One region of the Achromobacter pestifer genome, then DNA from elsewhere that is predicted to be linked to it. Evidence: predicted binding sites of a transcription regulator. Region 1 holds the regulator's gene; the other holds the start of a gene.
The links. Region 1 encodes NrdR, which represses ribonucleotide reductase genes. Its sites were predicted from a motif close to CACNANATNTNGTG; they were not measured.
Positions count from the first base shown of each region.

Region 2: the regulator NrdR is predicted to act here: its motif matches at 3,582-3,595, upstream of FOC84_RS31130 (ribonucleoside triphosphate reductase).

Region 1 covers NZ_CP053985.1:1,878,901-1,884,359, reverse strand. The annotation lists gene FOC84_RS09175 (YbhB/YbcL family Raf kinase inhibitor-like protein) at 1-244, shown strand, start outside; gene glyA (serine hydroxymethyltransferase) at 638-1,888, shown strand; gene nrdR (transcriptional regulator NrdR) at 2,095-2,574, shown strand; gene FOC84_RS09160 (GlxA family transcriptional regulator) at 2,643-3,608, opposite strand; gene FOC84_RS09155 (cysteine hydrolase family protein) at 3,626-4,189, opposite strand; gene ribD (bifunctional diaminohydroxyphosphoribosylaminopyrimidine deaminase/5-amino-6-(5-phosphoribosylamino)uracil reductase RibD) at 4,405-5,459, shown strand, end outside.
Region 2 covers NZ_CP053985.1:6,612,960-6,618,418, reverse strand. The annotation lists gene FOC84_RS31145 (NAD(P)H-dependent flavin oxidoreductase) at 1-456, opposite strand, end outside; gene FOC84_RS31140 (anaerobic ribonucleoside-triphosphate reductase activating protein) at 546-1,358, opposite strand; gene nrdD (anaerobic ribonucleoside-triphosphate reductase) at 1,324-1,506, opposite strand; gene FOC84_RS31130 (ribonucleoside triphosphate reductase) at 1,581-3,575, opposite strand; gene FOC84_RS31125 (DUF3325 domain-containing protein) at 3,687-4,037, opposite strand; gene FOC84_RS31120 (PepSY-associated TM helix domain-containing protein) at 4,034-5,459, opposite strand, start outside.

The sequences.
Region 1 (5,459 bases):
CATGAGTGGCGACTACTTCGGCTATGACGGCCCGTGCCCGCCCTGGAACGACGCCATCGTGCACCGCTATGTATTTACCCTGTACGCGCTGGACGTGCCCACGCTGAATCTGCAGGGATCCTTCACTGGCGAGGACGCGCTGCGCGCCATCCAGAAGCACGTGCTGGCTCAGGCGTCGCTGACGGGCACCTATACGCTCAATCCGAAGCTGGCTCCCAAGCAGATCGGCGCCACCTCGGCCTGATCCGCCGCGCCACGGCAAGGCCGCAGTCTTGCGACTGCGGCCTTTTTCCATCTCCGAAAAGATTCAGCCCATTGCGCGCTTGAGCCGCAGCAGCGTCAATCCAAAAGTGATGAAGATGGCGCCGACCAGACGGTTGATCCAGGTCACGCTACTACTAGCGAGTAGGTTATGAGCGTGGCGCTTTGCATGAAAGTTTCTCAAGTCGGGTTGAGACGGGTTTTCCGGCCGCGGAGGATGGCGTGGTTTTCGCGCCCGTGCCTGGAATTTTGCCCGGGTTCCCGGCATTTTGAGCGCAATTGATTCTGCCCGCCGGGGTAAACTATCCATCATTCTCCGGGTTTACCCACCCGGGCGCAGTTTTCTCCTCTCTTACCGCCTCAGGAACCCCCCGTCATGTTTGACCGCAACCTCACCTTGTCCAAGGCTGACCCGGACGTTTGGGCCGCCATCCAGAAGGAAGACGTCCGCCAGGAACAGCACATCGAGCTGATCGCCTCGGAGAACTACGCCAGCCCGGCCGTCATGGAAGCCCAGGGTACGCAGCTCACCAACAAGTACGCCGAAGGCTATCCGGGCAAGCGCTACTACGGCGGTTGCGAATACGTGGACGTGGTCGAGCAGCTGGCCATCGACCGCCTGAAGCAGATCTTCGGCGCCGAAGCCGCCAACGTGCAGCCCAACTCGGGTTCGCAGGCCAACCAGGGCGTGTACATGGCCGTCCTGAAGCCGGGCGACAAGGTGCTGGGCATGAGCCTGGCCGAAGGCGGCCACCTGACGCACGGCGCGTCGGTCAATGCCTCGGGCAAGCTGTACAACTTCATCTCCTACGGCCTGGACGAAAACGAAGTCCTGAACTACGACCAGGTCGAGCAACTGGCCCGCGAGCACAAGCCCAAGCTGATCGTGGCTGGCGCCTCCGCCTATGCCCTGCACATCGACTTCGAGCGCATGGCCCGCATCGCCCGTGAAAACGGCGCGCTGTTCATGGTCGACATCGCCCACTACGCGGGTCTGGTCGCCGGCGGCGCCTACCCCAACCCGGTGCCGCACGCCGACTTCGTCACCTCGACCACGCACAAGTCGCTGCGCGGCCCGCGCGGCGGCGTCATCATGATGAAGGCCGAGCACGAGAAGATCATCAACTCGGCGATCTTCCCCGGCATCCAGGGCGGTCCGCTGATGCACGTCATCGCCGGCAAGGCCGTGGCCTTCAAGGAAGCGCTGGAGCCCGCCTTCAAGGACTACGCGCAGCAAGTGGTCAAGAACGCCAAGGTGCTGGCCGACACGCTGGTCAAGCGCGGCCTGCGCATCGTCTCCGGCCGCACCGAAAGCCACGTCATGCTGGTGGACCTGCGTTCCAAGGGCATCACGGGCAAGGAAGCGGAAGCGGTGCTGGGCCAAGCCCACATCACGGTGAACAAGAACGCGATCCCGAACGATCCGGAAAAGCCCTTCGTGACCAGCGGCATCCGCCTGGGCACGCCGGCCATGACCACGCGCGGCTTCACCGAAGCGGAAGCCGAGCTGACCGCCAACCTGATCGCCGACGTGCTGGACAATCCGCGCGACGAAGCCAACATTGCCGCCGTGCGTGCCCGCGTCAATGAACTGACCTCGCGCCTGCCGGTCTACGGTAAGAAGTAAGCGAGCATCCCTGCGGCGGGCTGCGGCCTGGCCGCAGCGGTCCACAAGGGACGGCCCCGCAAGGCGCCGTCCCTTTGCTTTCGGGGCGGCCGGCGCCGGCCTGGTAAAAAATACGGGGGCGGATTAGCCTGTATTGACGCTGGCGGCCGGGCGTCTCGTTACAATATGCTCAAATATTGCCCTTTCAGCGCCTTTAGGGATCACACATGCGGTGTCCATTTTGCGGCAATGCCGAAACGCAGGTCGTAGACAGCCGGGTCTCCGAAGAAGGCGACGCCATACGCCGTCGCCGTCGCTGCCTGTCCTGTGACAAGCGCTTCACCACCTATGAACGGGTGGAGTTGGCCATGCCTTCCATCGTGAAGCGCAATGGCAGCCGCAGCGATTACGATCCCGGCAAGCTGCGCGCCAGCTTGAGCCTGGCGTTGCGCAAGCGCCCCGTCAGCACGGAAGACGTGGACGCCGCGGTCGCACGCATCGAAGAGCAACTGCTGGCCAGCGGATTGCGCGAAGTGCCCAGCGAACATATCGGCGAGCTCGTCATGAACGAACTGCGCAAGCTCGACAAGGTGGCGTACGTGCGTTTCGCTTCGGTCTACAAGAGCTTCGAGGACATCGGCGAATTCGTCGAGGCCATCCGCGAGATGCAGGGTCCGTTGCTGCCGGGCAAGCTGCGCAAGGACTAGCGGTTCGGCTCAAGGTCCGGGGCCGGCTGGCGCCACGGAAGCAGGAAAACGACGGCGCTGCGGCGCCGTCATTGCATGGTGGGCGCCGAACGCGCGAGGCTGGGCGTAAGCGGCTGGAATTTGCGCCAGACACGGCGCATGTGCTGCGCCGACCCGAATCCCGACTTCTCGGCCACGCGCTCCAGGTCCAACCGGGTATCGCGCAGCAGGTCGCGCGCTAGCGCCACGCGTATCTGATAGAGGTAGTCCATCGGCGTGCAGCCCGCGTGTTCGCGGAACAGCCGGGTCAGATGGCGCGCGCTGGTGTGCGCCTGGTCCGCCAGCGATTGCGCCGACCAGGGCGCCGCCGGATCGCGGATGACCGCGTCCTGCACCCGGTGCACGCCCGGATGCAGGTGGCTGCGGTGGTCCAGCCAGGGCGACAGCGTGGAATCCGTGCCGGCGCGCCGCTGGTAGACCACCATGTCGCGCGCGGTTTCGCTGGCCACGCGTGGTCCGCAATGCCGCGACACCATGTGCAGCGCCAGGTCGATGCCGGCCGTGATGCCGGCGCTGCTGACCAGTTTGCCGTCCTCGACGAAGATGCGGTTGTCATGCAGCCGCGCGCTCGGGTCGATGCTCGCCAACTGTTCCAGGCAGGTATGGTGGGTGGTGCAGTCGCGCTGCCGCGTCAGCCCGGCGGCGGCGGCAAACAGGGCGCCGGCGCATACCGTCATCAGCGTGAAGCCGTCCGCGGGATGGCGGACGGCCAGCCAGTCGATGATGGCGCGCGAGTCGGGGTCGTCCAGACGCGTGGGTTTGCCCACCACGCCTGAAATGATGACCAGGGCTTCGGGCGGCAGACTGGCCGGCAGGGCCTGGATATGTGCCAGGTGCAGGCCGGGCAGGCCGCTTTCGACCTCCCGGGACGGGCCGCAGAAATGCTGTTCGAAGGCGCCCGGAGCCAGCTTGTTGGCCACGCGGAAGGCCTCCGCCGGGCCTGCGACGTCCAGCAGCACGATGCCCCGCGTCAGCACGAAATACACCGGAACCATGCGGCTCTCCGCCAGCGTCAGGCCGCCAGCGCGTCGGCCGCGCGCGCGATACGGGCAAAACGCCCTTGCAGCACCAGCTCGGTCCGGTCGCGGATCTCGGCCGGCGTGTAGTGCTGGCCGGACGGGCTTTGCATGGCGAAGGTCAGGGTGGCGTCGGTGGGGAACACCACCTTGTAGCCGGCGTCGCTGGCATGGCGCGAGGTGGTTTCGCAGCACTGTTCGGTGCGGATGCCGCTGACGATGATGCCTTCGATGCCGTGCTTCACCAGCCAGTCCTGCAGGCTGGCGCCGTCCGCGTCCTTGGCGTAGAGCGAGGAATGCACGGTCTTGTGGAACACGGCGGTGGGGGCGATGCGCAATTCCTTGAGCGTCTTGACGTGCCCGGAGGCCAGAGAAAAGGGGTTGGCGGGGTCGTCCGACACGCTGGTGTGGAATACCTGCAGCACCGGAATGTCGCGGGCCTGGGCCTCATCGATCAGGGACTGGATCCGTTCCACGAAGGCGGGGTACTCCGTTTCATCCCAAAACGGACGTTGCCGGAAAGAGTCTTGTACGTCGATGACGATCAGTGCTTGTTTCATGGACCACGCTCCTGGAGCGAGAATTGTAGAGGGTGTGATGCCATTTTTACTGCAATCCGATGCTGCGGCGAGCGCGGCGAAAGACGGCTGTCGGCCTAAAACGGACATGAGTGGCTGGCGCGGCCGAGCGCCACCGTCCGGCCGCCTGCCCGACCCGCGGCGGACATACAATCCTGGACATGATGATTCCCAGCGACAACGACGACATTCTCTGGATGCGGCGCGCCCTGGCGCTGGCGCAGACCGTCATGTACACCACCGCGCCCAACCCCAGGGTAGGCTGCGTGATCGTGCGCGACGGGCGCGTGCTGGGCGTAGGGGCGACGCAGCCTCCCGGCGGCCCGCACGCGGAAGTCTGCGCCCTGCGCGACGCCCAGGCGCGCGGCGAATCCGTGGCGGGCGCCACGCTCTACGTCACCTTGGAGCCTTGCAGCCATTTCGGCCGCACGCCGCCCTGCGTGGACGCCGTGCTCGCGGCCCGGCCGGCGCGGGTGGTGGTGGCCATAGGCGATCCCAATCCGCTGGTCAACGGCCAGGGGCTGGCGCGCCTGCGCGATGCCGGCATCGCGGTGACCACCGGCATCTGCCGCGCGGAGGCGCTGGCCATCAACGCAGGCTTCATCTCGCGCATGAGCCGCGGCCTGCCATGGGTCTGGATGAAGATGGCGGCCTCGCTGGACGGGCGCAGCGCGCTGCATAACGGCGTCTCGCAATGGATCACCGGGCCCGACGCCCGCGCCGACGGACACCGCTGGCGCGCCCGCGCCTGCGTCGTCCTGACCGGCATGGGTACCGTGCTGAAGGACGATCCGCAGCTCAACGCCAGGGGCGTGGATACGCCTCGCCAACCGCGCAAGGCAGTGGTGGACGGCCGTTTCGAGATCCCCGAGGACGCCCGGCTGTTCGATGGCGCCGAGGTCATCATTTTTACGGCCCACGATGATGCGGCCAAGGCCGGGCGTCTGCAGGCCCGGAACGCCCGCGTGGTGCTGCTGCCTGGCGAGGCGCCCGGCCGGGTCGACCTGCCGGCGATGATGCGCTGGCTGGCGCAGGAACAGTTCAACGAGGTCCACGTGGAAGCCGGTGCCGGCCTGAGCGGCGCGTTGGTCGCCGCCGGCTGCGTGGACGAATTGCTGCTGTACCTGGCGCCGGTGCTGCTGGGCGATGCGGCCGGCATGGTCCGCCTGCCCATGCTGGAGCATCTGGACGGTGCCCGGCGTTACGAATTCATCGAGACCGCGCCGGTGGGCGCGGATCTGCGCGTGCGCGC
Region 2 (5,459 bases), 2.4 Mb from region 1:
CACGCCGCGCGCCTCGGACAGGATGGGCACCAGCGCCACCTTGGGATAGTCGGCGGTCATCTCGGGCAGGTCCAGCGGCAGGCCCGCGCCCATGACGATGGCCTGGGCGCCGCTTTCGCAGGCCTGTCGCACCAGGGCGGGATGGTCGCGCACCGCCTTCATGACGTTCACGGCCACCAGGCCGCGGCCCTGCGCCGTGTCCAGCGCGGCGCGCACTTCGCGGTCCAGCGCGACCTGGTTGGCGCTGTCGATGACGTCGCGGTCATGGCAGCGCTCGGTTTTCTCCATCAGATCGGGATGGTGGTGGCGCAAATCCACACTGGCGATGGTGCCCACGGCGTTCTGGCTGGCGACCGCGCCGGCCAGGCGATGGGCGGATACGCCGACGCCCATGCCGCCCTGGACAATGGGCAGCAATTCGCGTCCGGCGAGGGTGAGTGATTTGAACCACGTCATGATGAGTCTTTCCTCTTTTCAAGTGGACAGAGGCTAGAGCAAGGGGGAGCGGGTCGCCTTGCGCAGGATCAAGCGGAGCTGCACCCCGCTCAGCGATAGGCGAACTCCTCGAACCATTGCATCAGCAGCGCCAGGGCTGGCGCGCCCAGCGCGCGCACCGGCGGTGAATCGGGCGAGCGGCGCGCGCCCTGTACGGCAAAGCGGCGCACGCCGCGGCGCGCCAGCTCGCGCGCCAGGGCCAGCAGCCGGGTTTCGTCCAGCCAGTCCGGATGCCAGGTGATGCGGCATTCGAAATCGATGTCGGCCGAAAGCAGTTGGGCCAGGCATGCCTGCGCGGGACGCTGCGAATCGCGCCGGCCGGTGATGTCGTCATAGCCCTGGGCGTCGGCCTTGATGTCCAGGCCGACCCAGTCCAGATGCCGCAGCACGTCGGCCAGGCGCAGGGGATAGATGCCGGCGGTATGCAGGCCGACGCGGTAGCCCATGCGCCGGACGTCGCGGATCATCTGCGGCAGGCGCGGTTCGCTCAGGGGCTCGCCGCCGGAAAACACGATGGCGTCGAGCAGGCCCTTGCGCGTTTCCAGGAAGGCGCGGGTCTCGCGCCAATCGTAGCGGGCGCTGCGGGTCTGCAGCTCGACGTTGTGGCAGTAGTGGCAGCGCCAGGGGCAGCCCGCGATGAACACGACCGCCGCCAGTTGTCCGGGCCAGTCCACGGTGGAAAAAGGCACCAGCCCGCCGACCGCGTGCGAATGCCGCGGCAGGGGCTGGGCCACCGGTTGCGGCGCAGCCGGGTAGGCCGGCCGCGCCGTCAGCCGGCGCGTGCCCGGGCCGCAGCCCGTAGTGGACGCGGCGGCTGGCGTGGCGCCTTCAGGCGCGGCGTTCGACGAAGAAGCGGCGTTCATTGAATTCGCCCTGTTTGCCGGTGTTGAAGGATGCGACGGGGCGGTGGTAGCCCATGACGCGGGTCCAGATCTCGCAGCGCACGCGCTGGCTGTCGTCCAGCTGCATGGCGGGTGCGGGGGTGACTTCGGGAGCGATCAAGGTTTGCATGGCGGTTCCTCAAGGAGTGGATGCCGGGCGGCTGCCCGGCGGTCCGGTCCAGAGCCTGTCGTCGTGTACAGGCCCTAGGCCGGGGTGCAGCATGCCGCCTGCTTGGCCAGCAGTTCGGCATCGCATTTCGGGCAGAATTCATGATGCCCCGCCAGATAGCCATGGTTGGGGCAGATGGAGAAAGTCGGCGTGACCGTGATGTAGGGCAGCCGGAAGTTCGACAGCGCGCGGCGCACCAGCTGCTTGCATGCGGCGGCGGAAGAAATGGCCTCGTTCATGTACAGGTGCAGCACGGTGCCGCCGGTGTACTTGCCCTGCAGCGTTTCCTGCAGCTCCAGCGCATGGAAGGGATCGTCGGTGTGGCCCACCGGCAGCTGGCTGGAGTTGGTGTAGTAGGGCTGCGTCTCGCTGCCGGCCTGCAGGATGGCGGGATAGCGTTTCCGGTCTTCGCGGGCGAAGCGGTAGGTGGTGCCTTCGGCCGGCGTGGCCTCCAGGTTATACAAGTGGCCGGTCTCTTCCTGGAACTCGGTCATGCGGGCGCGCACGCGGTCCAGCAGCCGCACCGCCAGGGCGTGGCCCGCCGCGGTGGTGACGTCTTCGGCGTCGTCCGTGAAGTTGCGGATCATCTCGTTGATGCCGTTCACGCCCAGCGTGCTGAAGTGATTGCGCAGGGTGCCCAGGTAGCGGCGGGTATAGGGGTAGAGCCCCTGGTCGATGTAGCGCTGCACCACCTTGCGCTTGGTTTCCAGCACGTCGCGGCCCAGTTCCAGCAGATGGTCCAGCCGCTGCATCAGCCGCGCTTCGTCGCCGCGGCAGGTGTAGCCCAGGCGCGCGCAGTTGACCGTGACCACGCCGACCGAGCCGGTCTGCTCGGCCGATCCGAACAGTCCGTTGCCGCGCTTGAGCAGTTCGCGCAGGTCCAGCTGCAGGCGGCAGCACATCGAGCGCACCATGTGCGGCTCCAGGTCCGAGTTCAGGAAGTTCTGGAAATAAGGCAGGCCGTAGCGCGCCGTCATTTCGAACAGGCGCTCGGTGTTGGGATGGTCCCAGTCGAAGTCGGGCGTGATGTTGTAGGTGGGGATGGGGAAGGTGAACACGCGGCCCTTGGCATCGCCGGCCATCATGACCTCGATGTAGGCGCGGTTGATCATGTCCATCTCGGTCTGCAGCTCGCCATAGGAGAACGGCATTTCCTCGCCGCCGATGTACGGGATCTGGTCCTTCAAGTCAGGCGGGCAGGTCCAGTCGAACGTGAGGTTGGTGAAGGGCGTCTGCGTACCCCAGCGGCTGGGCACGTTCAGGTTGTAGATCAGCTCCTGCATGGACTGCTTCACTTCCGCGTACGTCATGGCGTCGCGGCGGATGAAGGGCGCCATGTAGGTGTCGAAGGAACTGAAGGCCTGGGCGCCGGCCCATTCGTTCTGCAGCGTGCCCAGGAAGTTGACGATCTGGCCGATGGCCGCCGACATGTGGCGCGGCGGCGTGGCTTCGACCTTGCCAGGGATGCCGTTGAAGCCCTCGGTCAGCAGTTGGCGCAGCGACCAGCCGGCGCAGTAGCCGCTCAGCATGTCCAAGTCGTGGATGTGGATGTCGCCTTCGCGGTGGGCGCGGCCCGCTTCGGGCGCGAACACATTGGACAGCCAGTAGTTGGCGGTGACCTTGCCGGCCACGTTCAGGATCAGGCCGCCCAGGCTGTAGCCCTGGTTGGCGTTGGCGTTGACACGCCAGTCGCGCTGGTCCAGGTATTCCTCCATCGCGCTTTCCACGTCCACCAGCGTGTGGCGCAGCGCGCGCAGCCGGGCGTGCTGTTCGCGGTGCACGATGTAGGCGCGCGCCGTGCGCCAGTGGCCGGCCTGGACCAGGGCTTCTTCCACGCGGTTCTGGATGGTTTCGACGCCGGGGCAAGGGTTGCCTTCCAGCGCGGCGATGACGGTGTCGGTCAGGGCTTGTGCGCCTGCCAGGTCCAGTTCTCCGGTGCTGCCGCCGGCCGCCGCCATGGCCTGGGCGATCTTGTCGCGGTCGAACTCCGCGACCCGGCCGTCGCGCTTGAGGATGTGCTGGATATGCATGGCTGACACCATATGTAGTAGGGTGTGAAAACTCTACCACCACATATGGTGCAGATATCGCACCGCACGGTCTGGATGTCAGCCTTGCTTGATGCGCGTCAAACGCGCGCTTCAGAAGCCGATGCCGACCCCGGCCAGGGATATCGCCACGGCCAGCGCGGCGGTGCGGGCCGCCGGGCGAGGCGCCCACGACAGCATGCCGACCCAGAGCAGGGCGCCGGCCGAGAGCCAGCCCAGCCATGCCACCACGCCCACGGTATTGCCCCACAGTCCCACGCAGGGCAGCAGCGCCAGCGCCAGCAGCAGCACGCCGGCGCAGCGCAGCACGCGGGTATGGCGGGCGGAGGGATCGCGTCCCCAGACCTGGTCGTAATGGCGCGGCATGGCCAGGCTCAGGCAGGCCATGCCCGAATAGGTCAGCAGCAGCGCCATGGAAATTGCGTACAGGTCGTTGGTGTTCATGCGGCCGCCTCTGCGTCATTGCGGGGATTGCGCCGGGCGGGCGCGGTTGCCGGCCGCCGCCACAACAGCAGGGCCGCCCAGCCCGATAGTACGCCGAATGCGACGGAGGTCAGTTCGACGCCGGCGCTTTCCCAGTCGCCGCGCGCGATCTGCGCCAGTGGATGGTCGCCCAGCGTGGCGAGCGACAGTACCGGCAGCAGCAGGCACAGCGCCGACAGCAGGGCCAGCTGCGAGATCCAGGCGCGGCGCGGGCTGCACAGCCAGGCATGCGCCAGGGTCAACGCCCAGACCAGGAAGAAGCAGCGCAGCTCCCACAGCGCGCGATTTTCCAGCGCCACGGGCAGCAGGCGGTTGGCCCAGAAGTAGCTGATGCAGGCGATGGCCAGTCCGGCCAGCGCCGCCACGTTCAATCCTTCTATCAGCCGGTACATGCGCGCCGTCGCGCCGCCGAATTCGCCGCCATGCTTGGCGCGGCGCTTGACCATGAACAGCAGCGCGCCCGTGCCCATCATGGCCGCGCCCGCCAGGCCGCAGATGAAGTACAGCCAGCTGACGGCCAGCCCGCCGAATTTGGACATGTGCAGATCGCTCATCACCTGGAACGCCAGCGCAGGGGCGCCGCCATGCACGCCGCCTGCCGGCCGCAGGCGCAGCAGTTCGCCGCTGGCGGAGAATTCGGCCATGCCCGTGGTGGCACTGAGGTTGCGGAAGGTGTTTGCGTCTTCGTTCCAGCCGTAGACGCCGATGCGCATGGAGCTGTCTTCGGGATTGTTGATGACGATGGCGCGCGCCGTCTGCCCGATCAGCTGTTCGCCGCGGGCCACGATGGGCTCGAGCGCCGGCATGGCCAGCGCCACGCCGGTGCGGTCTGGCCGTTCTTCGCCCGTCAGCTCGGCCAGGTACAGGCGGCTGGCCTGCGGGCCCGCGCCATAGGTCGCCGCGACCGGGGCGGGCATGAGCTGGGCGCTGGATATCACGATGCCGGTGTAGGCGATCATGAACTGGAAGGGCAGGGTCAGTACCGCCACCGCGTTGTGCGCATCCAGCCAGGACCGTTGGCCCTTCTTGGCGCGGAAGGTGAAGAAGTCCTTGAAGATGCGCTTGTGCGTGACCACGCCGGAAATCAGCGCGACCAGCATCGCCATGCTGGCGAAGGCGACGATCCACAGCCCCAGGCCGGCGTCGTGCAGCGTGTAGTGGAAGTCCACGAAATGCGTGCCGCCCATCGTCGCGCGGCCTTCGGCGTCGTGGTGGTCAGCCAGTTCGGCGCCTGTCTCGGGGTCGAGCTCGGCATCCGCGTACTGGCCGTTCTGGTCGAACCAATAGGCGGTCAGCCCGTTCTCGTGAAAGCGGTCCACCGGCCAGATTTCCCACATGCCCGCGCCAGCATGGTTGCGCGCCATGTAGTCCACCGCCAGCTCC